2 linked regions of the Solidesulfovibrio fructosivorans JJ] genome follow. The protein of the gene in region 2 interacts with the protein of the main gene of each other region in a pairwise test. Links are inferred from orthologs where the notes say so. Each region holds a gene or a part of one and is shown on either strand. Other genes may lie near its edges.

Evidence for each region.
Region 1: the proteins of hflC (region 2) and ftsH interact in binary tests that used the Escherichia coli proteins (3 or more experiments, as listed by UniProt). The link is inferred for Solidesulfovibrio fructosivorans JJ] from one-to-one orthologs.

Annotation. Positions count from the first base shown.
Region 1 is NZ_AECZ01000016.1:101,261-110,573, forward strand. Bases 3,507-6,437 are described here. They hold ftsH (ATP-dependent zinc metalloprotease FtsH), read left to right. Parts: upstream 3,507-4,022; coding sequence 4,023-5,852; downstream 5,853-6,437. Other genes in these bases: DESFRDRAFT_RS12535 (hypothetical protein), read right to left, coding at 6,013-6,437. In the rest of the region: rplA (50S ribosomal protein L1), read right to left, coding at 1-462; rplK (50S ribosomal protein L11), read right to left, coding at 492-914; transcription termination/antitermination protein NusG, read right to left, coding at 945-1,508; preprotein translocase subunit SecE, read right to left, coding at 1,520-1,822; rpmG (50S ribosomal protein L33), read right to left, coding at 1,937-2,086; tuf (elongation factor Tu), read right to left, coding at 2,090-3,283; more of DESFRDRAFT_RS12535, read right to left, coding at 6,438-6,648; DESFRDRAFT_RS12540 (hypothetical protein), read right to left, coding at 6,780-8,261; prmC (peptide chain release factor N(5)-glutamine methyltransferase), read right to left, coding at 8,355-9,206. UniProt on the Escherichia coli protein: Acts as a processive, ATP-dependent zinc metallopeptidase for both cytoplasmic and membrane proteins. Plays a role in the quality control of integral membrane proteins.
Region 2 is NZ_AECZ01000046.1:2,601-19,295, forward strand. Bases 315-3,313 are described here. They hold hflC (protease modulator HflC), read right to left. Parts: upstream 2,239-3,313; coding sequence 1,390-2,238; downstream 315-1,389. Other genes in these bases: secF (protein translocase subunit SecF), read right to left, coding at 315-729; DESFRDRAFT_RS23170 (hypothetical protein), read right to left, coding at 901-1,029; hflK (FtsH protease activity modulator HflK), read right to left, coding at 2,235-3,313. In the rest of the region: more of secF, read right to left, coding at 1-314; more of hflK, read right to left, coding at 3,314-3,362; DESFRDRAFT_RS19070 (phosphomannomutase/phosphoglucomutase), read left to right, coding at 3,447-4,814; DESFRDRAFT_RS19075 (hypothetical protein), read left to right, coding at 5,007-5,486; DESFRDRAFT_RS19080 (efflux RND transporter periplasmic adaptor subunit), read left to right, coding at 5,596-6,861; DESFRDRAFT_RS19085 (ABC transporter ATP-binding protein), read left to right, coding at 6,858-7,565; DESFRDRAFT_RS19090 (ABC transporter permease), read left to right, coding at 7,549-8,811; DESFRDRAFT_RS19095 (hypothetical protein), read right to left, coding at 8,887-9,297; DESFRDRAFT_RS19100 (double-cubane-cluster-containing anaerobic reductase), read left to right, coding at 9,508-10,785; DESFRDRAFT_RS19105 (acyl-CoA dehydratase activase), read left to right, coding at 10,782-11,543; DESFRDRAFT_RS19110 (outer membrane homotrimeric porin), read left to right, coding at 11,871-13,343; DESFRDRAFT_RS19115 (RidA family protein), read left to right, coding at 13,489-13,872; DESFRDRAFT_RS19120 (TOBE domain-containing protein), read left to right, coding at 13,962-15,041; DESFRDRAFT_RS19125 (universal stress protein), read left to right, coding at 15,082-15,501; DESFRDRAFT_RS19130 (VanZ family protein), read right to left, coding at 15,505-15,891; DESFRDRAFT_RS19135 (hypothetical protein), read left to right, coding at 16,371-16,695.

The sequences.
Region 1 (9,313 bases), on a different replicon or contig from region 2:
CTGGACGGCCTTGGCGATGTCAAAGGTGACGGTGCCGGTCTTGGCGTTGGGCATGAGGCCGCGAGGGCCGAGGATCTTGCCGATCTTGCCGACCGAAGCCATCATGTCGGGGGTGGCAACGGCCTTGTCGAAGTCGAGGAAGCCGCCCTTGATCTTTTCGATCAGCTCGTCGCCGCCGGCGATGTCGGCTCCGGCCTCGCGGGCCTCGGCCTCCTTGTCGCCCTTGCAGAAGGCGACCACGCGCACGCTCTTGCCCAGCCCATGGGGCAGGGAGACGGCGCCGCGGACCATCTGGTCGGAGTACTTGGGGTTGACGCCCAGGCACAGGGCGACGTCGACGGTCTCGTCGAACTTGGCTACGCCCGTCTTGACGGTCAGAGCCATGGCTTCGGTGAGATCGAATTTATTCGTGAGGTCAAGGTCTTTGACCGCCTCGCGGTATTTTTTGCCGTGCTTGGCCATTTCGGAATATCCTCTCGCGGTCGTGCCGGTTAGACGATGTCGATGCCCATGCTGCGAGCCGTGCCGGAGATGGTGCGGCAAGCCGCTTCCACGTCCTTGGCCGTCATGTCCACGAGCTTGAGCCTGGCGATTTCCTCGATCTGGGCCTTGGTGATCTTGCCCACCTTGGTCTTGTTGGGCTCGCCCGATCCCTTGTCGATCTTCGCGGCCTTGACCAGAAGCACGGAGGCCGGCGGCGTCTTGGTGATGAACGTGAAGGAGCGGTCGGCGTAGATGGTGATGAGCGCCGGAATGATGGTGCCCTTCTGGTCCATCGTCTTGGCGTTAAACGCCTTGCAGAACTCCATGATGTTGACGCCGTGCTGCCCCAAGGCCGGACCGACCGGCGGAGACGGGTTGGCCGAACCGGCCGGAAGCTGCAATTTGACCTTGGCGACGATCTTCTTGGCCATGATGCGTATCCTTAAGCGGGACGACGCCCGTTAGTTTTTGCTCACCTGCACGAAATCGAGCTCCACCGGCGTCTGCCGCCCGAAGATGGATACCGAGACGCGAAGCTTGCCCTTGTCGTAGTTGACGTCCTCGACGACGCCGTTGAAGCCGCCGAAGGGGCCGTCGATGACGCGGACATCATCGCCCCGCTCGAAGTGGTACTTGGGTCTGGGCTGCTCCTGACGGCTGACCATCAGGCTCAAAATCTTGTCAGCCTCGCTGTCGCGCATGGGCGTGGGCTGGTTCTTGCCGCCGATGAAACCGGTCACGCGGGGGATGGACTGCACAAGGTGCCAGGAGTTGTCGTTCATGGACATCTTGACCATGACGTACCCCGGGTAGAACTTGCGGGTGGATGTCCGTTTCTCCCCCTTGACCAGTTCGATGACCTTTTCCGTGGGAACGACGACTTCCTCGATGCTCCCGCCATCCTGGCCGGTGCGCATCATCTCGCGGATGGTCTGCTCCACACGGTTCTCAAAACCCGAGTAGGTGTGGACAATATACCACCGCGCGGGTACGCGCTGTTCGCCGGAGCCTTCCTGTTCGGTCATGATCGATCCCGTTACGATAAAATGAACGCGACAAGCCTGGAGAGGGCCATGTCGACGACGCCGAGGTAAATGGCCATAATGACGCTGAAAACCAAAACGGCGACGCCGGTCTTGATGGTTTCCTGGCGCGTGGGCCAAGTCACCTTCTTCAGTTCGACCTTGGACTGTTCGAAAAACTCCTGGGCCGCCTTGACGTAACCCGTAAGGGATTTTCCGGACTTGGCCGAGGCCTCCGCCTTGGCGGAGGGCTTGCCGGCCGCGGCCTTGAGGGGCTTGTCAGCGCCCTGGGCCGCCTGTGTCTTTTCTTTGGCCATGACCTCGCCTTGCTCGATATATGGCAGGGCAGGAGGGATTCGAACCCCCAGCCCTCGGATTTGGAGTCCGATGCTCTACCGTTGGAGCTACTGCCCTGCGTTAATACCCGGCGCCTACTTGGTTTCCCGATGGACCGTATGCTTATGGTCGAACGGGCAGTACTTCTTGACCTCGAGGCGGCCGGTGGTATTCTTCTTGTTTTTTTCCGTCGAATAATTCTTGCGCTTGCACTCGGTGCACTGCAACTGGATGTTGATGCGCATTTTCTACTCCACGATTTCCGAAACGACGCCGGCGCCAACGGTGCGGCCGCCTTCGCGGATGGCGAAGCGCAGGCCCTTTTCCATGGCGATGGGGGCGATCAGTTCCACGTTGAAGGTGGCGTTGTCGCCGGGCATCACCATCTCGACGCCCTCGGCCAGGGTCACGACGCCCGTGATGTCGGTCGTGCGGAAATAGAACTGGGGACGGTAGCCGGTGAAAAACGGGGTGTGGCGGCCGCCCTCTTCCTTGTTGAGAACGTAGACCTCGGCCTTGAACTTGCGGTGCGGCGTGATGGAGCCCGGCTTGGCCAGAACCTGGCCGCGCTCGACCTCGTCGCGCTTGACGCCGCGAAGGAGCACGCCGACGTTGTCGCCGGCCTGGCCCTGGTCGAGGATCTTGCGGAACATCTCGACGCCGGTGCAGGTGGTCTTGACCGTATCCTTGATGCCGATGATCGCCACTTCGTCGCCCACGGTGATGATGCCGCGCTCGACACGGCCGGTGACCACGGTGCCGCGGCCGGAGATGGAGAACACGTCCTCGATGGGCATGAGGAACGGCTTGTCCACGTCGCGCTTGGGCTCGGGGATGTACGCGTCGCAGGCGTCGAGCAGCTCGAAGATCGGCTTGGCGTCCGGGCTGTCCGGGCCTTCGGCCTCAAGGGCCTTCAGGGCCGAACCCTTGATGATCGGAATGTCGTCCCCGGGGAAGCCGTACTTGGTCAAAAGCTCGCGCACTTCGAGTTCGACCAGCTCGAGCAGTTCGGGGTCGTCGACCAGGTCGACCTTGTTCATGAAGACGACGAGCTGGGGCACGCCGACCTGACGGGCGAGCAGGATGTGCTCACGGGTCTGGGGCATGGGGCCGTCGGTTGCGGCCACCACCAGGATGCCGCCGTCCATCTGGGCGGCGCCGGTGATCATGTTCTTGATGTAGTCGGCGTGGCCCGGGCAGTCGACGTGCGCATAGTGGCGCTTGTCGGTCTCATATTCGACGTGGGCCGTGGCGATGGTGATGCCGCGTTCCTTTTCCTCGGGGGCCTTGTCGATCTGGTCGAAGGGGATGTACTCGCCAAACCCCTTGAGGCTGGCCAGGCGCGTGATGGCGGCCGTCAGCGTGGTCTTGCCGTGGTCGATGTGCCCGATGGTGCCGATGTTGACGTGCGGCTTTTTCCGCTCAAATTTCGCCTTGCCCATGTCGTCCCCCTAAGCAGCGGTTTGACTTCGGATTTTTGGGTGAATTCGGATATGGAGCCCACGACCGGATTTGAACCGGTGACCTCTTCCTTACCAAGGAAGTGCTCTACCGACTGAGCTACGTGGGCCTCTATAAAATGCGTAGGACACGGGAGGCATTGGAGCGGGAAACGAGACTCGAACTCGCAACCCTCAGCTTGGAAGGCTGATGCTCTAGCCAATTGAGCTATTCCCGCGTATGTCACACGTAGTACATGCGACAGGGCTTCCTGTCTCCTACAGCATTCGCGCGTTATGGTGGAGGGGGGTGGATTTGAACCACCGAAGGCGTACGCCGACAGATTTACAGTCTGTTCCCTTTGGCCACTCGGGAACCCCTCCGCTCTGGAGCTGGCGATGGGACTCGAACCCGCAACCTGCTGATTACAAATCAGCTGCTCTGCCAGTTGAGCTACGCCAGCGCCCAAGAGGCAATCTGTTAGCTCGGCAAAGCCGGATTGTCAAGTCTTTTTCGTTCGCTCACGGCCACATCCGCTTCAGGCGGACGCGAAGTGGGTTTATTACGCGGGTGCCCCAACCTTGGCAACAACTTTTTTTTAATTTTCCTCATTTTTTTCCGCCCGCCCCGCTCGACCCGTTTTTTGCGCCACGCGTTGCAAAGAAACGCGAATTTCCGTAGAAGCCGTAACGATAAAAACCGAATCTCAACCTACCAGCCATCGAGTCCTCTGTGAAGAACATGGAAAAACATCATCGATTTTCCCTTTGGTACGTGCTCATCGCCATCTGGGGCGTTTTGCTCCTCAACAACTTCATCGTCACCACCTACGGTCCGAAAAACCTGCCCTACTCCGAGTTCCTGAAGAAACTCCAGGCCGGGGACATCACCGAAGTCTCCATCACAGGCGACGTCATCGAAGGAACCATGAAGGTGCCGGACGCCGCGACCAAGGAGCCCAAGGACGAGGAGTTCGTCACCCGCCGGGTCGCCCAGGACCTGTCCAACGAACTGGCCAAGTACAACGTCCATTTCCGGGCCCAGCCCGAATCCACCTTTCTGCGCGACATCCTGTCCTGGATCATCCCCATCATGATCTTCTTCGGCATCTGGTATTTCCTCATGCAGCGCCTGAACCCGGGGGCCGGCGTCATGGCCTTCGGCAAGAACAAGGCCCGCGTCTACGCCGAGAAGGATCTCTCCACCCGCTTCGCCGACGTGGCCGGTTGCGACGAGGCCAAGGCCGAACTCGTGGAGATCGTCGATTACCTGAAGACCCCGGACCGCTTCCGGCGGCTCGGCGGCGAAATGCCCAAGGGCGTGCTGCTCATCGGCCCGCCGGGCACGGGCAAGACGCTGCTTGCCCGGGCCGTGGCCGGCGAGGCCGGGGTGCCGTTTTTTTCCATCTCCGGCTCGGAATTCGTGGAAATGTTCGTGGGCGTTGGCGCGGCCCGGGTCCGCGAGCTGTTCGTCCAGGCCAAGGAAAAGGCCCCATGCATCATCTTCATCGACGAGCTCGACGCCATCGGCAAATCCCGGGCCGGGGCCATCGTCGGGGGACATGACGAGCGGGAGCAGACCCTAAACCAGCTGCTCGTCGAGATGGACGGCTTCGACCCGCGCGTGGGGGTTATCATCATGGCCGCCACCAACCGGCCCGAGACCCTCGATCCGGCGCTTTTGCGGGCCGGGCGCTTCGACCGGCAGGTGCTGGTGGACAAGCCGGACGTGGCCGGACGCGAGGCCATCCTGCGCGTGCACGCGGCCAAGGTCATCCTGGGCCCCGAAGTGGACCTCTCGGTCATCGCCCGCAAGACGCCGGGTTTTTCCGGGGCCGATCTGGCCAACGCCATCAACGAGGCGGCCTTGCTCGCCGCGCGCAAGGACAAGGACGCTGTGGGCATGGCCGACCTGGAAGAGGCCGTGGACCGCATCATGGGCGGCCTGGAAAAGAAAAACCGCGTCATCAATCCCAAGGAAAAACAGGTGGTGGCCTACCACGAGGCCGGCCACGCCGTGGTCGCCACCTTCACGCCCGGGGCCGACGAGGTGCACAAGATTTCCATCGTGCCGCGCGGCATCGGGGCGCTCGGCTGGACGCAGCAACTCCCGACCGAGGACCGCTACCTCATGTCGCAGACGGAGTTGCTCGGCAAAATCGACGTGCTGCTCGGCGGGCGGGGGGCCGAGCGCCTCATCTTCGGCGACATCTCCACCGGGGCGCACAACGACCTGCAACGGGCGACGGACATCGCCCGGGCCATGGTGGCGGAATACGGCATGGGCAGGACCCTCGGTCCGGCCACCTTTCCGCGCCAGAACCGGCCGGTTTTTCTGGGTGCGGAACAGAGCGGGCTGGCCGGACGGGAATATTCCGAAGCCACGGCGGCCAAGCTCGACGCCGAGATCAAGGAGATCCTGGAAGCGTCGCAGGAGCGCGTGGCCGAGCTTTTGGCCGACAAGAAGGAGCTTTTGGAAAACATCGCCCAGACGCTTTTGGAAACGGAAACCATCGACGAGGCGCGGTTCAAGGCCCTGGTGGAGGCGGCCGGAGGAGGCCCCAAGGTGTAGTCCCTTCCTCTCGGACGATGAAAAAGGCGGGCTTTCCTCTCCTTCGGGTTGGGGAAAGCCCGCCTTTCACGTTTTAAGCCGCTTGCGAAGGGCCTGGACAAACCGTCTCCCGCGCGTGCTGGGCCGACAGCGCGGGGACGCGACCGGACGCGGACGGCCCTTACGGCGTTTCCGGCGGCGTCGAGGCTGGCGGCGTCGCGGCCGGCGGATTGCCGGCCTGGGGCGCACCCGATGCCCCCGGTTCCTTGTTTTGCAGCAACATCATTTTTTCGGCACTGCCCACGCTTGAACCAAAGAAATATTGCACGACGGAGGTAAACGCGGCAATCAGGGCGCCAATCAACAGGGCAAGCTGTTCCTTTGCCTGGGGAGTCCCCAGCGGTCCCGAAGGCTCGTACCAATACTGGGCAATAAGAACGCCGAAAAAACCTGCCACGATAAGGATGGACAGCGTCCATTTTGCATAGATATTTATTTTTTTCAGCGATCTAAAGTCTTGCGCATTGATGCTGTCCAATTCGCTTTGCGGCCCGCAGGCGTTCGCTTCCTTCACGACGGCCAGTCGGCTCAGCTGGTGCCTGAAGGCTTCTTCCGCGGCCTTTATCTTGTCGACGTTGGCCGCATCGGAGACGGGCTCGACCAGCTTGTCCAGGTCGCCCGCAACACCGAGAGCTTTGCCCAGGGCCTCCAACCCGGCTTTCCGTAGCGGAGCATTTTGGGCATCGCAAAGGCACGCGGCAAGAACCGGGGATTGGCTTCGAATTTTCTCGGCGATACTTTCACACGTCGCTCCCATAGCGCCTCCTTGGGCCGGCCCAAGCACGGCCCTTGGCGAAACTATGCCACAACACGTATTTGGTGGACAATACCATATTGCGATTATCCGAAGAAAATTCCCCCTCAAAAGACGCAACCGCCGCTTGCGCGTCACCGCTCCCCTGCGCCGGCGCGCACGAACAGCAGGCTGCCCCGGCCGCGACGGACCAGACGCCAGCCGGGATCGGCGGCCAGGGCGGCGATGACCGGATCGTGGATACTTAAAAGAATCACGTCCGGCGGGTAGGCCTCGAGGAAATCACGCCAGCCCGGCCCGGCATTGATGAAACGGAAATAGGCCTCGTGGACCGGACGCGGGTAGACCGTCTCGTAGCGGCCGTCCATGGCCACCTTGACCGCCGGATACTCGTTCCAGGACAACCACTCGCCCCAGTTGAAATGGGCCAGCACGTTGCCGCGCAGGCGACCGTGCTCCCGCAGCCATTCCACCGCCCCCACGGGATAGGAAAAATCCCCCGCTCCCGGCGCGTCGCAGTCCGGGGCGGTGATGCGCCAGGGCGTCGCCAGCACGAAGTTGACGGCAAGCGCCGCCACAAACCCTCCAAGAGCCACGGGCAGCCAGCGATACCGCTTCGCCAGCCTGGAAAGGGCCGGGCCGGCCTCGATCCCCTTGCCGTCGGCGAAAATCGACGGGAGCAGCGCGGCAAAGGCCAGAATGAAAAAAATCTGGTGGCGCAAATGCCCCATGGCCATCCAGGCCGTCACCCCGAGGACCAGCAAGTCCGTCAGGTCGCGGTGGCGGCGTTTGACCAGGAAAAACGCGGTCAACCCGGCCATGCCCAGCAATATCCAGGCGTTAACGGCCAGCCTGCCCAGTCCGATCGCCCGCCAGACCGAGGCCCACTCGGCCACGTCCGGCCGGGGAAGCCGTATGGCCGCGAGCAGATAGGTCCAATAATCGAGCCCGTACGGGTTCACCAGCGTCACCAGGGCGCAGGCGAGTCCGCAGGCGGCCAAAGGGAAAACGCCGCGCCGCCGTTGCAGCGCCCCGGCCGCGTACAGCCCGACCAGCCCGAGCCCGGCCAGAAAGCCGCCGTGGAGATTGGCCCAGACGAGCATCATAAGCGGCAGCCACCCAAGCCGCTTCCACTTCCCGTCCGCGCGAAAGGCCTCCAGCCGCCACAGGAACACGGCGAAGAACAGGTAAGTGAAAATCTGCGCCCGGGCCGGGGCGAACCCGATCACCAGCAGCTCGCCGGCAACGAAGCAGAAAAGACCACTCGTGACGGCATCGGCCCGCCGGACCCGCGAGGCGGCGAAAACGCCCAGGCAGACCCCGGCCGCGGCGAGGTAGCGCAGGGCCTGGATGCCGGCCATGCCGCAGGCGGTCAAAAGCGGATAGTAGACGACCCCGGTCAGCCACTCGTGGTAGACCCACGGGGTCAGCGTCGGGGTGTAGGCAAAGACGTCTTTATAAGGGAAGCCCTGCCGCCAGAAGAGACGGCCGAAGGCGAGGTAGCCCCAGAGGTCGAAGTCGGCGGCGGTGATGGCCAACCTGCCCGCCACCAGCAGCGCCGGCACGGCCACGGCAAGGGCAAGCAGGATTTTCTCCCTGGTGGATCGCGGCGGCATGGGACCTCACTTTCCCGGCCCGGACCGGACCGTTGCTTGATATATCCGGTCCTAGCTTACGGGTCCGTAGTGAGGCAACACGCCGCATCCCGCTCAGGCGGGCTTTCGCCCCTCCACCACCCGGTCATGGCCGGCCAGATCGCGGCGCACGGCCACATCCGCGAAACCGGCCTCGGCCAGGACAGCGGCGGCAGCCGGGCCCTGCTCCCAGCCGATTTCGACGAGCAGCCAGCCGCCCGGGGCCAGCCGGTCAAAGGCGGTTCGCGCCACCACCGGCACGGCCTCGAGCCCGCTTTCGCCGGGCACCAGCGCGCCTTGCGGCTCGAAATCGCGCACCTCGAAGGAACAGGCCCGGTACTCGGCCGCGCTCACGTACGGCGGGTTGGACACGACAAGCCCGTACCCTCCTTGGCGCACCGGCAGGGCGGCAAAATCCGCCTCCACGAAATCGAGCCGGCCGTCCACGCCATGGCGCGCGGCATTGCCCCGGGCAACCGTCAGCGCCCCGGCGCTTCTATCCAAAGCCACGCCGGTTGCGAGGGGCCATTTGACGGCCAGGGTCACGGCCAGACAGCCCGAGCCCGTGCCGAGATCGGCCAGGCTCCCCGGCCCGTCGCCCGGGAACAGCTCCAGAGCGTGCTCGACAATGCCCTCGGTCTCCGGGCGCGGGATGAGGGTGTCGGGCGAGACGGCAAAAGAGAGACCGTAGAATTCGCGCTCGCCGAGCAGATAGGCCACGGGCTCGCCCTGGCCGCGCCGGGCGACAAGGGGCCGGTAGGCGTCCAGTTCGGCCTCGATCAAGGGACGGTCCATGGCCAGAATCAGCCCCAGCCGGTCCAGTCCCAGCGCATGGGCGAGGAGGAGCTGGGCCGAGAGCCGGGGCGCATCCACGCCCTTTTCGGCCAGGTACGATTCCGTTTTTTTGAGGAGTTCGCGGACAGTCATAAGAAGAATACCGTAGGCGGTCGGGGGGAATTGTTGTCGGCCGGCGGCCCTGGGCAAACGCCCCATACTTGGAGGCAGGCCGCGCCCCACTTCAAAGCCAGCATTGT
Region 2 (16,695 bases):
CACGATGGTCAGGTCGAATTCCTTGTCCAGAAGCGAAAAGAGGCCGATGGTGATCAGGGCATCGTGCAAGTCGGCCACCACCGCCCCCAGGGCGTATTTGAGCCGTAGCACGTAGCACAGGGCCATGGTGATGATCATGGCCGCGACGATCAGCCACACCGTGGACGCGCCGAAAAGCTTGAGCACGTAAATGCCGCCGGCAAGTCCCGCCGCCATCATGCCCGCCGCCATCCAGCGCTTCTCGAACCGGCCGGAAATATAAATGGCGATCAGCAGCACCGAATAAAAGATGGCTTCCAGGGCCTTGCCGCGTAGGTCCGCGCCGACCTTGGGGCCGACCATCTCCAGGCGCTGGACGTCGAGTCCCGCGTTCGGAAAAGCCTTGCCCAGGGCCGTTTCCACGGCGGTTCGCACGTTTTCCTGGTTGATGTCCTGGTCCGAGGCCCGGATGAGGTACTCGTTGGCCTCGGCCTGGCCGAAGCGCTGCACGGCCACATTGGAAAGCCCGGCCGCGTCCGCGGCCTTGGTCAGTTCGGCCACGTCCATGGCCTTGGCGAAACGGACCTGAATGGACAGGCCGCCGGCGAAATCGACGCCATAGCGCGGTCCGCCCTTGACGGCCAGGGACACGAAACCGGCCACGATCACGGCGGCCGAGACCAGATAGGCCAGCTTGCGGTACTTGAGAAAATTGATTTTCGTGCCGGGCCGGATCAGCTCCAGAACCATCGTCTCCCCCTTCGGGTGTTGCGGGATTGCCGGGCTATTGGACGCACGGCGGCATGACGCCCGTGCCTTCGGGCGCACAGGCGTCGCACCTTCCGCCAAATGCGCGCGCCTTGTCAAGCCTGCCCGGCGGATGGCGGGCGGGCCCCAAGGGCGCGCGGGCGCGCGACGTGGCTACTCGCCGGATGCCATGGGCACGGGGGTCAGTCCCCGAAACTCCAAAGCGCGGGATTTGAGCGGTTCGGGATGGCGCGGGTCCATGGTCCTTGTCGCCGTGTCGGCAAAAAGGCTTCTGGCCAACAAGCGACTTCCCGGGGAACTCAACTCATGGGCTTGAATGCACAAAAAGGCGAAAAGCACTGCAAACAAGACAAGACGCAAGACATCAGACATCCAGGGACTCCTTGTTCGCTGTTTTGCCCGGCAACCCCTCCCGGTTGCAAGGCTGGCGCGGTGTCCGCAGGCATAAACGATACAAGCAATTTGTTTTCCGGTAGCACAATACACAGAGAATGCAACCGGCGTCATGCGATTGAAACATGGAGCGGGGGCGGACCGCTACGGCCCGCCCCGCCTGTCATCGGGACGCGTTATCCCGGCGCCGATGACACCCTTGCCGCACATTTTTTTTAAAAAAATACGCAGGTATTTTTCGGGACGACGTCACCGCCAATACTTGAGAAAAGGACTTTGGGGCGTCAAGACCAGGCGCGTGTCCTTGGAGAGCCCGTTGCGATAGGCCTCCAGACTGCGGCTGAAGGAGAAGAACTCCGGGTCCTTTCCCACGGCCTCGGCCCAGACCGACGTCGCCGCGGCATCGCCCTCGCCGCGCAGCACCTGGGCCTGACGCTCGGCTTCGGCCAAAATCACGGTGCGGTCCTTGTTCGCGGCGGACTTGATCTTTTCCATCTCCTCGTAGCCTTCGGAGCGGTAGAGCTTGGCTTGGCGCTCACGCTCGGCCCGCATGCGGCCGTAGATGGCCTGGGCGTTTTCCGGCGGCAGGTCGGTGCGCTTGATGCGCACGTCCACCACCTGGATGCCGTAGGGCGCGAGCAGCTCCGTGGACTTCTTGGTCACCTCGGCCATGATCGAGGCCCGTTTTTCCGAGACCACGTCCTGCAAGGTGTACTGCCCGAGCGCCACGCGCACCTCGGCGTAGATGATGTCGTCGAGGCGGGCATGGGCCCGGCCCACGGTGCGAAGCGTCCGGTAAAAAAGCAGGGGATCGGTGATGCGCCAGCGGGCGTAGTTGTCCACCACGAGGTTTTTCTTGTCCAAGGTGAGGACCTCGGCCGCCTTGGCGTCGTATTGGAGAAGCCTCGCATCGAAAAAGACCACGTTTTGCACAAAGGGGATCTTGGCGTGCAGCCCGGGCTCCTTGGTGTCGCCCGTCGGTTTGCCGAGTTGCAGCACGATGGCCGTTTCGGTCTGGTCCACCTCGTAGACCGTCTGAAAGACGGCCAAGAGCGCGATAAAGGCCACCACGGCGGTGATGATCAGGGAATTTTTCACGGACGGCCTCCCTTGGCCGCCGGGGCCGGTTGGGGCGTCGCCTTGGACGCCTGGGCGGCCCGAGCCGCCGCGCCGCCGGCCTGGGGCAACGCCCCGAGCGGCAGGTAGGGCAGGACCTTGCCGGCCGCGTCGCTGCCGAGAATGATCTTCTCCACGCCGGGGCTGTCGAAAACGCTTTCCATGGTCTCGATATACAGGCGCTCGCGCGTGACGTCCTTGGCCTTTTCGTAGGCGTCGCGCAGGGCCGCGAAACGGTCCGCGCCGCCCTTGGCCCGGCGGATCGTCTGTTCCTTGTAGGCGGCGGCCTCGTTGATGATGCCCGCCGCCCGGCCCCGGGCCTTGGGCAGGATGTCGTTGGAGTAGGCGTCGGCCTCGTTTATGAGCCGGCTTTTGTCCTCGCGGGCGCTGGCCACGTCCTTGAAGGCGTCGACCACCTCGCGGGGCGGGTGCACGTCCTGGAGCTGCACGGCCGTCACTTCGATGCCGGAATCGTAGCGGTCGAGCATATACTGGAGAAGATCCTTGGTGTCGGCCTGCACCTTGAGCTTGCCCGAGGTCAAAACGGAGTCGATCTTGGCCTTGCCCATGACCTCGCGCATGGCCGCCTCGGCCGCGCTTTTGAGCGTCTCGTCGGGCTGGGCGATCTTGAAGAGGTAATCCACGGGGTTGCCGATCTGGTATTGCACGCTGAACTGCACGTCCACGATGTTCTCGTCGCCCGTGAGCATGAGCGACTCCTCGGGCACGCGCCGGTTCTGCAACGATTCGCCCTGGCGGCCGTAGACGGAGCGGAAGCCGATCTCCACCCGGCGCACCTGCGAAACCTTCGGGGTCTTTACGGTTTCGACGGGAAACGGTAAGTGATAATGCGGTCCGGGACCGGTTGTGTAGGCATAGGCGCCGAAACGCTGGACCACGCCGGCCTCGTCGGGTTCGACGATATAGATGCCGCTGGCGATCCATAAAATCGCCACGACAATGATGACGATTTTCGGCCCGCCGGGGAGCCGTTCCCGCAGAGCGGAAAATTTCTTGCCCAGGTCCTCGCCGACGCGGCCCGGGTCAGGCATCTGCGACCCGTAACGGCGTTTTTGCTCCGTGAGCTTGTCCCAATCCCAGTTCATTCAAGGCGGCATAGGAGAGATGGGGGGGAAGGTCAAGGGACGCCCGCCGTGTCCCCCGTTTCGCCGAACGCGCCAGGAGGTACTATGAAGCCAGTGTCGCCCGGGGTTTTCCGGGCCTACGACATCCGGGGCATCGTGGATGTGGATTTCGACCCGGACTGGGTGGAACTGCTCGGCCGCGCGGCCGGCACGTTTTTCGCGCGCCGGGGGCAGATGCGCGCCGTGCTCGGCCACGACTGCCGTCTGACCTCGCCCGAGTACCAGGCCCGCCTGGCCGCCGGGCTCGTCGCCTGCGGCATCGACGTGACCTGTCTCGGCATGGTGCCGACCCCGGTGTTCTACTACGGGGTCAAGGCCCTGGCCCGCAGGGCCGGCATCATGGTCACGGCCAGCCACAACCCGCCGGAGTTCAACGGCTTCAAGATATGGTCCGGCGAGACCACCATCCATACCGACGCCATCCGGGAGATCTACGACATCATGGCCGCCGGCGAATTCGCTAAGGGTTCGGGCGTGGTCTGCGAACACAACATCAAACCGTCGTACGTCGAGCATGTCTCCGAGCAGATGGTGCTGTCCCGGCCGGTGACGGTGGTCGTCGACGGCGGCAACGGAGCCGGCGGGCTCATCTGCGCCGAGGTGCTGCGCCAGTGCGGGGCCAATGCCATCCCGCTCTACTGCGAACCGGACGGCCGGTTTCCCAACCACCATCCCGATCCGGTGATCCTGGAAAATGTGGCCGACCTGGCGGCGCGGGTCGTGGCCGAAGGCGCGGATTTCGGGGTCGGGCTCGACGGCGACGCCGACCGCATCGGCGTGGTGGACGAGTCCGGCAAGTTGCTCTACGGCGACCAGGTGCTGGCCATCTATGCCCGGGGGGTGCTGGCCACGCATCCGGGGGCCACGGTCATCGGCGAGGTCAAATGCAGCCATCTGCTTTATAAGGATATCGCCGCCCATGGCGGGGAGCCGATCATGGCCGCCACGGGCCATTCGCTGATCAAGTCGCGCATGAAGGAAACGGATGCCACCCTTGCCGGCGAGATGAGCGGGCATATGTTTTTCGCCGACCGCTACTACGGCTTCGACGACGCCATTTACGCCGCCGCCCGGCTGGCCGAGATCGTGGCCGCCTCGGACGCGCCGCTCGGGCGGATGCTCGCCGACTGGCCGGAGACGGTCAACACGCCGGAAATCCGCATGGACTGCCCGGACGCCATCAAGTTCAAGGTGGTGGAAAAGGCGCGTGACTTTTTTAAAGGCCGCTACGACGTCATCGACGTGGACGGGGTGCGCCTGACCTTTCCCGACGGCTGGGGCCTTTTGCGCGCGTCCAACACCCAGCCGGTGCTGGTGCTGCGCTTCGAGGCCGAAACGCCGGAACGTCTGGCGGCAATCCGCCGTATCATCGAAGAACCCGTGGCCGGCTGGATCGCCGAGCTTGGCGGTTAGGGGGAGAGGGAAAGACGATGCGAGAGGGGAAACCCTTTTGCAAAGGGTTCTCCCCTCTCGCGCTCTCCCCTTCCTAAACCTTTTACCTTTTGTAAGGTCAGACTTTTTTTCAGGATATCATTCCCTATTTGGTGTATGGGAAAGCATCTGAAAAGGGAAAAAGGCCACAGGCTCACCGGCAAGGAGGAGACCATGCGCCAAGCCGTGCTGACTATTTTGTTCGTCCTGGCGACCGTCATTCCGGCCGCCGCCCAGGATTTCCGCCCCAACCAGGCCCTTGGCGACATGCTCTCCAAGAAGTCCTACATCGCCCAGCCGAACAATGCCGGCGGGAAAAACATCCTGGACAACAGCTGCATCTTCAAGGACAGCTTCGCCCTTTCGCCCTCCGAGCCCCTGGACGAGGCCTGCAACATCCCGGCCGCCGTGGCCAAGTTCACGACCCAATACGGCCAGCCGGCCTCCACCGCCCCGGCCCCAGGCGGCAAGACCATGCTCGAGTACTTTCTCCTGTATAACAACAACAGCTACCACGTGAAAATCTTCCTCGGCTGCTCCGGCGCCAAGACCGAATTTTTCGCCATGGTCGAGTGCAAGGTGGAGCGGAACCGGGCCAAGCCCGGGCCGCCCAAGGACAAGAGGTCGTTCTGGAAGAAGATCTCGCCGTTTTGATTTTTCTGCGCGTCCGCGACCGGCGGGATGTTCGAAGCGCCGCCCCGATTTGCCCCTTCCCCCCGTTTCGGGCACTATGACGGCAAAATCGACCCCCCGGATACAACGCATGCGCATATTCAAGTGGCTTTTTCTCCTGGCCGTCATCGCCGGGGCCGGGCTTTTCGCCTGGAAACACTACACCAAGAAAGCCGAACCGCCCCGCGTGCTGGCCACGGCCGAAGCCAAAATCGGCGACGTGCGCAAGGTCCTCGAGGCGACCGGCATCATCAAGGCCCAGGTCGGGGCCATCGTCAAAATCGGCGCCCGGGCCACCGGCACCATCAAGGAAATGAACGTCAAGGTCGGCGACGAGGTGCACAAAGGGCAGCTCATCGCCGTCATCGACGACCGGGAACTGCGCGCCGGCCTGGCCGAGGCCGAAGCCAAGCTCGAACGCGCCAGCGCCGAACTGGGGCAGGTCGAAGCCGTCTACCCCAAACGCATCGCCGAGGCCCAGGCCGAACAGCGCCTGTCCGAGGCCAAGAGCGAATACGCCGCCAGCAACCACAAGCGCCAGCAACAGCTTTTCAACAAGGAACTCATCGCCCGCGACGTGCTCGAGGCCGCCCGGCGCGACGCCCTGGTCGGGCACAACGAAGTCCTGGCCAAACAGGCCTCCCTGGTGCGCCTGACCACCGAATTCGACAAGGAACGCCTCAAGGCCCAAAAAGCCAAGGAAGAGGCGCAAGCCGTCATCGACTCCATCAAGACCAAGATTTCCTACACCCGCATCGTCAGCCCCATCAACGGGGTGGTGGCTTTCGTCACCTCCCAGGCCGGCGAGACCGTGGTGGCCGGGTTGCAGGTGGCCAACCTCATCACCGTGCTCGACCCCACGCGCCTGGAAATGTGGATCTACGTGGACGAGACCGACGTCGGCCAAGTCAAACCCGGCATGCCCGTGGAGTTTCGGGTCGACGCCTACCCGGCCACCACCTTCAAGGGCAGCGTGAACCAGATCTACCCCCAGCCGGAAATCCGCGACAACATCGTCTATTATCAGGCCCTGGTGCGCCTGGACACCAAGGAGTCGATGCGGCTGCGTCCGGAAATGACCACCCAGTGCCAGATCGTGGTCCAGGAAAAAAAGGACGTGTGCGTCATCCCCAACGCCGCCCTCAAGTGGATCGGCGACCGGCAGGTGGTCTTCGCCGTCGGCGAGGGCGGCGCCGTGCACGAGCTGCACCCCAAGCTCGGCCTCGAAGGCCTCAATGAGACCGAAGTGCTCGAAGGCATCGCGCCAGGACAAAAAGTGGCCACCCGCATCGTGCTGCCGGGCCTTGTCGCGCCGGCCATAAACGCCCCCAAACCCAACCGGCCGACCGCGCGATGACCTCCCCCGCCGCCCCGGCCGCCCCTGGGGAACGCCCCGCGCTCATCGAGCTTGCCGACGTGACCCGGACCTACGTCATGGCCGGCATCGCCCACACCGTGCTCGACGGGGTGACGCTTTCCATCGCGGCCGGGGAATTCGCCGCCATCATGGGCCCCTCCGGTTCCGGCAAATCCACCCTGCTCCACATCCTGGGGCTTCTCGACCGCCCGAGCGAAGGCAGCTATCGCTTTGCCGGCCGCGATACGGGCTCCCTTGACGACGACGCGCTCTCGGAGCTTCGAAACCGCGCCATCGGCTTCGTCTTTCAAAGCTTCTACCTCATCCCCTACGCCACGGCCCTCGACAACGTGCTGCTCCCCGGCCTCTACAGCCCGATGCCCGGACAGGTCCTGCGCCGCCGGGCCGAGGAACTGCTGGCCAAGGTGGGCCTGGCCGAGCAGGCCGGACACAAGCCCTCCCAGCTCTCCGGCGGCCAGCAGCAACGCGTGGCCCTGGCCCGGGCCCTCATCAACGACCCGGACCTGATCCTGGCCGACGAGCCCACCGGCCAGCTCGATTCCGCCACCAGCGCCGAAATCATGGAATTGCTCGCCTCGATCAACCGCGACTCCGGCAAGACCGTCATCGTCGTCACCCACGACCAGGCCACGGCCGCCTACTCCGGCCGGCAGATCCTCGTCCGCGATGGCCGCGTGGCGTAACGCCGGGCGTCTCGCCCGCACCTTATGGCGCATCCAGCGCATGGCCGCCCTGGCCCTTTGGGCGCATAAGGCCCGAAGCCTTTTCGTGGTGGCCGCCGTGGCCATGGGCGTGGCGGCGCTGACCGTCATTGTCGCCTCGGTGGACGGCGCGCGGCGCAAGGCGCTCGAGATCGTGGATTTTTTCGGACCGGACGCGGTCATGGTCATCGGCGGGGACATCGAGAACCGGCCCGTGGGCCAGCGCGTCAACACGCTGTCGTTCTCCGACGCCCGGACCATCGCCCGCTCCCTGCCCGGGGCCTACGCCGTGCTGCCCATGCGCTCGGTGCGGGCCGTCACCCTCAAATACGGCAACAGGAACCACGAATCCCCGATCGTGGTCGGGGCCACGGAAAACTACGCCAAGACCTGGAACTGGCCCCTTGCCGAAGGCCGCGACCTCTCGGCCGACGACATCACCCACGCGGCCAAGGTGGCGCTTATAGGCGACGAACCGGCCAAGGAGCTCTTCGGCGACGCCTCGCCCATCGGCCGCACCATCCAGGTCGGCACCCTGCCCGTGCAGATCGTCGGCCGCCTGGCCTACCGGGGCTTGAGCGGCGGCGGCCACGACGTGACCATCGACGACCGCATCATCATGCCCATCACCACACTCACCCAGCGCTTCAACCTCGACCGCAAGTATTTCCGGGGCCTGCGCGTCAAATTCCACGACCCGGAGCACATCGACGCGGCCAAGGACAACCTGCGCGCCCTGCTGCGCCATCTACACAAGCTCGGTCCCACGGAAAACGACGATTTCACCATCATCTCGGCCAGTGAAATCCTCAAATTCCTTACCGCCTTCACCGGCGGGCTGGTGGCGTTTCTGGGGGTGACGGCGGCTGTCGCCATCATCGTCGGCGGCTTCGTGCTGGCCAACCTGATGTTTTTAAGCGTCAGCGAGCGCAAGGTGGAAATCGGCCTGCGCAAGGCCGTGGGCGCGACCAGGACGGCGATAACGGCCCAGTTTCTGTCCGAGGCCCTCTACCTGACGCTGGCCGGATCGCTCTGCGGCATAGGGCTCGGGGTGGCCCTTGGCGAATCGCTGTCCCGGCTCGGGCTGCTGGAGCTGCGCCTGTCGCCCAAGATCTTTTTCCTGTCGCTTCTGGCGGCGCTTGCCATCGCCCTGGTTTTCGGCCTGAGCCCGGCGCGCAAGGCGGCCTCACTGGACCCCATCGAGGCCCTGCGCGGCGGCGGCGAATGAGACGGATATCCCGAGCGGACGGAAAAGGCCTGCCGCCCGACCGGCCGCGGACGCGGCCGGCCAGGGGCAAGGGCGTTACGAGGTGGACGACGTGCCCCGGTACTGCGGGGACTTCTCGATCAGGTCGGTCAAAAGCAGCACCATGGACAGGTCGCGCTTGTTTTGCGGCGTGACGGCCGAAAGCACGTAGTCTTTGAGCGACGCTCCGGTGCCCGGCAAATCCTTGCCCTCTCCCTGCCGGATGTTGTGGACGGCTTCCAGGAACGACAGCAACAGGTACGGCCAGACATCATCATAATAGAGGTGGTAGTCGAGTATCTCCTTGATCTTGAAGATCGCATACATGATGTTTTCGGATTCCCTGTAATCCCTGGTCCACAGGTCCCGATCGCTGAGCTGGGGACGCCCGGGCGACAGGTTCGTCGCCATCCCCCGTACCGGCTCCCGCGCCCGTCGATGGTCGTCGAGATACATGATTTGAGCCATGTGCCTCCCTCCCTGGCGGCTTTGCCGTCCGGCTTCCCGCCGGACGTTCGAATCTTACCCCCTTTTCGGCCGCTTTCCGGATTCCTTTAGCGCCTCGAAAATAGTTTATTACAATAGTATCATGTCAGAAGCATTGGAAATAACGATTTCACCCGGCACGCCGGTCCGCGTAAAGAGGAAGCATCTCAATCCGTCAGCCTGGAGGAAGCCATGACCGATGCGGCCCATATGGCCTTGTGGGAGAGCCTCGACCTCGACATACCGGCCCACGACGCCTTGCTTACGGTGCTGGGCAAGTTTTACGGCGACATCTATCTGTCCCAGCAGGGACGCCTCAAGGGAGCGGAGTATCTGGATTTCGTGCTGTCCGAGGTGCACGGGCTGCGCATCAAGGAGATTCAGGACGCCAAGGCGACCGGGAAAAAAGTGGTGGGCACCTTCTGCGTGTTCGTGCCCGAGGAGCTCACCCTCGCCGCCGACGCCATCCAGGTGGGGCTTTGCGCCGGGGCCAAGGCCGGGACCGAAAAGGCCGAGACCCTCGTGCCGCGCAACACCTGCGACCTCATCAAATCCTTCGTCGGCTTCAAGCTGGCCAAGCTTTGCCCCTACACCGAATCCTGCGACCTGGTGGTCGGGGAAACCACCTGCGACGGCAAGAAAAAGGCCTACGAGGCCTTTGGCGAACATGTCCCCATGCACGTGATGGAAGTGCCCCAGTGCAAGGGACCCCGCGACCGCGACCTCTTCCGGGCCGAGCTTACGCGCTACAAGGACGCGCTGGAAAAGCTCACCGGCAACACCATCACCGCCGCCGCCCTGGCCGCGGCGACCAAGGTCGTCAACGCCAAGCGGCAGGCCCTCCAGCGCCTGGCCAGGTTGCGCAGCGCCGATCCGGCCCCCATCTCCGGCCGCGACGCCCTCCTCGTCAACCAGATCAGCTTCTACGACGACCCGGTGCGCTTCACCGCCAAGATAAACGAGCTGTGCGACGAGATGGAAGCCCGCATCAAGGCCGGCCAGGGCGTGGCTCCGTCCGGAACGCCAAGGCTCCTTCTGGCCGGCTGTCCCATGGCCGTGCCCAACTGGAAGCTGCCCTACCTGATCGAAAGCTCCGGCGCGGTGATCGTTGGCGAGGAATCCTGCATCGGCGAACGCAACACGCGCGATTTCACCGACGAGACGCCGACGGACCTGGACGGCATGCTCGACGCCCTCACCGATCGCTACATGAAGATCGACTGCGCCTGCTTCACGCCCAACACCGAACGCCTGGACCACATCGCGGCCATGGCCAAAGAACTCGGGGCCGACGGCGTGATCCACTACGGCTTGCTCTTCTGCCAGCCCTACGCCCACGAGGCGCTGAAGGTGGGGAAAGCCATGGAGGCGGCCGGCCTGCCCTACCTCGCCATCGAGACGGATTACGGCATGGAGGACGCGGGCCAGCTCAAGACCCGGGTCGAGGCCTTTGTGGAGACGCTTTCATGAGCACCTACGCGGGCCTGGACATCGGCTCGCGCAGCATCGAACTGGTGGTGCGCGGCGGCGGGGAGACCATCGCCTCCCGCCGCCTGGCCACCACCTACGACCCGGCTTCCCGGCTGCGGGAGCTCTTTGCGGACGGCGCGCCGCAGCGGCTTGCCGTCACCGGCTACGGCCGGGAGCTGGCCCGGGAACTTTTTCCCCAGGCCCTGACCCTGACCGAGATCAAGGCCCACGCCATGGGCGCGGCCCAGCTCTTTCCCGAGGCCCGCACCCTGCTCGACATCGGCGGCCAGGACACCAAGGCCGTGGCGCTTTTGCCCGGGGGCAAGGTCGGCCGGTTCGAGATGAACGACCGCTGCGCCGCCGGCACGGGCAAATTTCTGGAAATGACGGCCACGGTCTTCGGCATCCCGGTGGAGGAATTCGGCCGGCTGGCCCTGACCGGCAGTCCCGATGCCCCGGTCATCGGCTCCATGTGCACGGTCTTCGCCGAGACCGAGGCCACGACGCTCATGGCCCGGGGCACGCCCCCGGCCGACATCGCCCTGGGCCTGCACCGGGCCATCGTCGCGCGCACCGCGGCCATGCTCGCCCGGGTGGGGCTGGCCGCGCCCCTGGTCTTCGTCGGCGGCGTGGCCCGCAACCCCTGCGTGGTCCGGCTTCTTTCCGAAACGCTCGACGCGCCGCCGCTTGTCCCGGATGCGCCGGAAATGACCGGAGCCCTGGGCGCGGCCCTGTGGCTCGAGACCCGGACGCCGTAGGCTCCGGCCGCTCCGTTCCCCTGGTGGCCGCCGCGGGGCCTGTCCCTGCCGACTGGCAGTGCCCTGTGCCCGTGCCGTCACGGGCACAGGGCACTGCGCGCCACCAAGCGTGACAGTACTCCCTCCAATAAAAATAAATAGATGCCTTTTCATAATTATATTAACTATCACGAATATAAATAATTATTAATAGGCAACTAATTTCTTGTCATTCACCATTCCCCAGCGTAAAAGAAAGCTGCGTCACGCTCCGGATTAGCCACCGGAGCGTGCGCGAGCGCGTTGCTTCGTATCCAACGAAAGCCGCAAGTTGTGGAGGAAGGGAAAATGAGAAATCTTACGAGCTTGGCCCTGGCGGCCGTCATGGTGCTCGGCGCGATCGCCGCCGCCCATGCCGCCACCGAGGTCAAAATGACCGGTGATGCGCGTGTCTATGGAAACTTCTTTGAAAACCGCAACTATACCGGTTGGAACAAGACCGGCACCAAAACCGGCGACGACTTCGAGATCTGGGAGCGCTTTCGCCTGCGTTCCGACTTCATCGCCAACGAGGCCGTGAAGTTCCGTCTGGGCATCAAGGTGGAAGACGTCTGGGGCCACGGCACCTTCACCGCCGCCAACCCGGACACCGCCGTCCAGGTCGACCTGGCCTACCTGCAGTTCATGCTGCCCGGTTGTGACGGCGTCCAGGTGACGGCCGGCCTCCAGGACGTGAACCTGCCCCAGAGCGGCCTGTTCTACGGCAACCCGGTCTGGAACGACAAGATGGCCGCCCTGGTCGTCACCGCCCCCATCATCGACAAGAACCTGTCGGTCATGGCCGGTTTCGGTCGCCTGATCGACACCAACCGCACCTATGACTCCACGACCACCCAGGTGGCCGACGAACTCGACGCCTACTTCCTGGCCCTGCCCATCACCGTTGACGGCTTCAAGGCCATCCCGTGGGGCATGCTCGCCGTGGCCGGCCGCAATGCCAACTACACCTACAAGGATACCACGGACGTCGCCGAATGGGGCAACACCTACGCCAACACCCTGGTGTCCGCCGCCAGCTCCTCCAACATGACCACCCCCGGTTCGGTGGGCTACTGGAAGAACGACCAGAATCCTTACTTCTGGGTCGGGGGCGCGTTTGAAGTCACCGCCCTGGATCCGGTCAAGTTCTATGCCGACGTGATCTACGGCGCCGGCGCCCAGAGCGACCACAAGGCCGCCCAGCGCCAGGGCTGGATGGTCGACGCCGGTGTCGAATACACCGGCCTCGACGTGGTCACCCCGCAGGTGTTCGCCTTCTGGTCCACCGGTGAGGACAAGTCCACCATGAACGGCTCTGAGCGCATGCCTTACATGCGGTCGGAGTGGGGCCCGGGCAACAGCTTCCTGTTCGACAGCAGCCAGGAACTCGGCAAGGGTTCCAACATGTACACCGACCCCGTGGGCAACTACGGCATCGGCGCGTCGCTCAACAACATCTCCTTTATCGACAAGCTGACCAACCGGTTGACCTTCGTGTACGTGCGCGGCAACAACTCCCCGCGCGCCATCCGCAACGCGCGGCTTTACCTCAACAACTCCTACTTCACCATGGGCCATGACCTGAGCTACAACGACTACGTCATGGGCCTCAACTTCGACACGAAGTACATGATCTACGAAAACCTGGCCGCGGTCATGGAAACCGGCTGGGCTCACGGCCAGTTCCAGGAAAGCGTCTGGGGCCATCGCCTGGTCAGCCAGTCCGAGGCCAACGGCAACAACGCCTGGAAGGTCGCTTTCGGCCTGACCTACAAGTTCTAGAAGCGACTGTCGGATACGGCACGCGCAAGGGGGCCTTCGGGCCCCCTTTTTTATGGCTCGCCCGGGCGTCCTGTTGACGCCGCCGGGGAGGCGCTGCACACTGCCGTGAAAATCCGCCTCCGCGCGAATGCGGCAAGGAGATCCCATGGCCAAGCAGATCGTCGTTCCCAAAGGCGCGCCCGCGCCCATCGGTCCCTATTCGCCCGGCGTTTGGGCCGGAGACTTGTTCTTCGTTTCCGGACAGACCCCCATCGACCCGGCGACCGGGGCCATTGTGGCCGGGACCGTCGCCGACCAAGCCCGCCAGTCCATCGCAAACGTGCGGACCATCCTCGAAGCCGCCGGCCTCGGCCTGGACCACGTGGTGAAGGCCACCCTGTTCATCAAGGACATGAACGACTTTGCGACCATAAACGAGGTCTACGCCGCGCACTTCGCCAAGCCCTATCCGGCCCGGTCCTGCGTCGAGGTGGCCCGGTTGCCCCGGGACGTCCTGGTGGAGATCGAAGTGGTGGCTAGCAGGTCCTAAGAACCGGTCCGACGCCGCCGCCCCGGCCTTGACTTTCCCGCCTTTGCCGGGAAATGATATCCGGTTGTCAATCACACGGGAGCGCGCGCATGATCGACGGAAAAGGTGCCGGAGGGGATTCCGGCGGCAAGAGGTTTCGGGCAGCCCGGATTTTTTCCGTGCCCGAAGACGTCAAGTTCCTGGATACCCTGGAACTGACGCGGTTGTCCGAGGCGTTTTCCGCCTGGACCGAACGGTCCGGACGGCCCGATGTGACCGTCTCCCGCAACCGGGTGCGGCTGATCTACCTCATGTTGCGCCACACCGGGGCGCGCCTTGGCGAGGTGCTGGCCTTAAACGACCGCACCGACGTCAACCTCGACACCCTGTCCGTCAATTTCAGCGGCGGCAACGGCGGCGAGGGGCGCGAGGTCCAGATTCCGGCGGAGCTCGGCGACGCGTTGGCCGCCGTGTTCGACGATCCGGCCTATGCCTCGCTGCGGGGCAACCTTTTTCGCCTGGACCAGGGGCATGTGCGCCGCAAGTTTTACGAGCGAGCCGAGGAATGCGGCTTCACCAAGGAGCTGGTGAACCCGAGCACCATCCGCCGGTCCCGCGCCGTGGAGCTCTTGCGCGACGATGTGCCGCTGCCCGTGGTGCAGCGCATCCTGGGCCATTCCACAGCCGACCTCACCGCCGCCTTCCTGCATCTGCCCGAAGAACAGCGCCGCAAGGTGGAGCGGCAGGTGCTCACCCGCGAAACCCGCCGCACCAGCGCCCGAAACGCGTTTTTCGGCCGCGTGGCCCAGGTCCACAAGGGGGACATCCAGTCCCGGGTCGTGGTCGAAAGCCTGGGCGGCCATGCCGTGTCCTCGGTGATCACCAACGAAAGCGTCAAAAACCTCGGCGTGACCGAAGGCTCCTTCGTCACGGCCGAGATCAAGGCCCCGTGGGTGGTGCTCGAAACCTGCGACGAGATGCCGCGGGCCACGGCCACCAACCGCTTTCTCGGCGAGGTGGAGCTGGTGCGCCTGGGCGAGCTTACGGCCGAGGTCATCGTGGCCCTGTCCGACGGCACGCGGCTTTGCGCCCTGGTCACTACCAAAAGCGTGCGCGAACTCGATTTGGTCGAGGGGCAAAAGGTCTGGGCCATGTTCAACGCCTTCGCCGTGGTGCTCCACGTCGATTGAGCCCTTTCGCCAGGACGATCAAGGAAGGGAGGGGACGACCATGAAGAAATTCATCGTTTGCCTGGACGGCTCCGAACTGTCCCAGCGCGCCCTGGAACGGGCCCTCGACGCCGCCCGGTGCGTTGACGCCGAGATCCTGGCGATCACGGCCGTGGAGGCCCTGTCCTTTTTCGATTGCAAGACCGAGGACTGCGAAAAGACCTTCAGCCACATCATGCGCGAACCCAAGAAGATCCTGGCCGATGCCGAGGAGATCGCCCGGGAGCGCGGCATGACCATCCGCACCCTGGCCGAGCCCGGACGCCCGGCCGAGACCGTGGCCCGCATCGCCCGCCAGGAAGAAGCCGACGAAATCTACCTGGGCAGCCGGGGCAAAGACGATGTGGAAAAGCTGCTGCTCGGCAGCGTGTCCACCCGACTCGTCCAGATCGCGCCCTGCACCGTGATCGTGGTGCGCTGAGCCTCAGGCCTCGTCGCGAAGCCCTTGGTGGCCGCGCAGGCGGCACATGAGCGCCTCGGACAGCCAGATGCCGACGAAAACGCCGAGCGCATTGGCCACGGCGTCGCCCAGGCTGGCCGAGCGTCCCGGCACGAACGACTGGCCCCACTCCAAAAGACAACCCAGGCCGATCATGGCGTAGGCGGCGGCCCGGGCGCGCCCGCCACGGACAAATCCCCACAGCGGCAGCCCCCCGAGCCAGGCGTAGGTCGCGGCATGGTAGAGCTTGTCCGCGTTCCAGAAATCGATCGGCAGCTCCAGGCGCGGCAGAAGCGACACGGAGATCGTGGCGGCCACGGAAACGAGCCATACGGCCAGGACCACCCTGCGGAAAAGCGGCGTTTCGATCATACAGGTTCCTACCGGGGAAAACCTTTCTTGCGGAAAGGTTCTTCCCCCGGGCCCCTTTCCAAAGATTCTTTATAGTAACAGGGTGTTACCGTCAGTCCTCTGCAACGGGGAAAAATTGGGGAAGGAGAGCGCGCGGAAAGGGGAAAGAATCCTTTTCAAAAGTTCCCCCTCTCGCAGCATCCCGAACCTACCCGCGCTCCCGGCAAAAGACCAGCACGGCGGGTGATGGGTATGGGGCGAATTTTTCGCCCGCTCTCCGTTCAAGAAAGTCCGCCAAAACAGCGCGCTTCGCCCGTATCCGGCTTCGAGCGCACCGGGCCTCCCTTGGGTGGGATTATTTTTCGCCTTCATGAGCGCCAGAGGGATTATTTTACGCCTGATTGTTATCTCCAGCAGCCGGATATTTCCTCTAATTGTTTTATATAAAAGACGTTCCATTTCCGGCATGATTCATGCTAAATACCCGGCGAGGTTTCGCCATGTCGGATGTTTCGTCAACCAGCAACACGCCCCGCCGTTGTCCCCGCGTCTGTCTGGCCTGCCACGGGCAGCGCCTGGCCACGCTCCTGGAAACGGCTACCACCATGCGCTTGTTTCGCTTCGAGGCGAAGGGCATCGTGGAGGAAGCCGTCTGGGCCATGCCCGACGAGGGCTTGCCCGGACTGGCCCTGCTTTTGGCCAGGGCGGGCGTGGCCTTGCTCGTATGCGGCGGGGCGACGTGTTGCTGTCTCAGACATTTTTCCCGGCGCGGCGTCGCCGTGGCTCCGTGGATCGCGGGCGAGGTGCCCGCGGTCCTCGACGCCC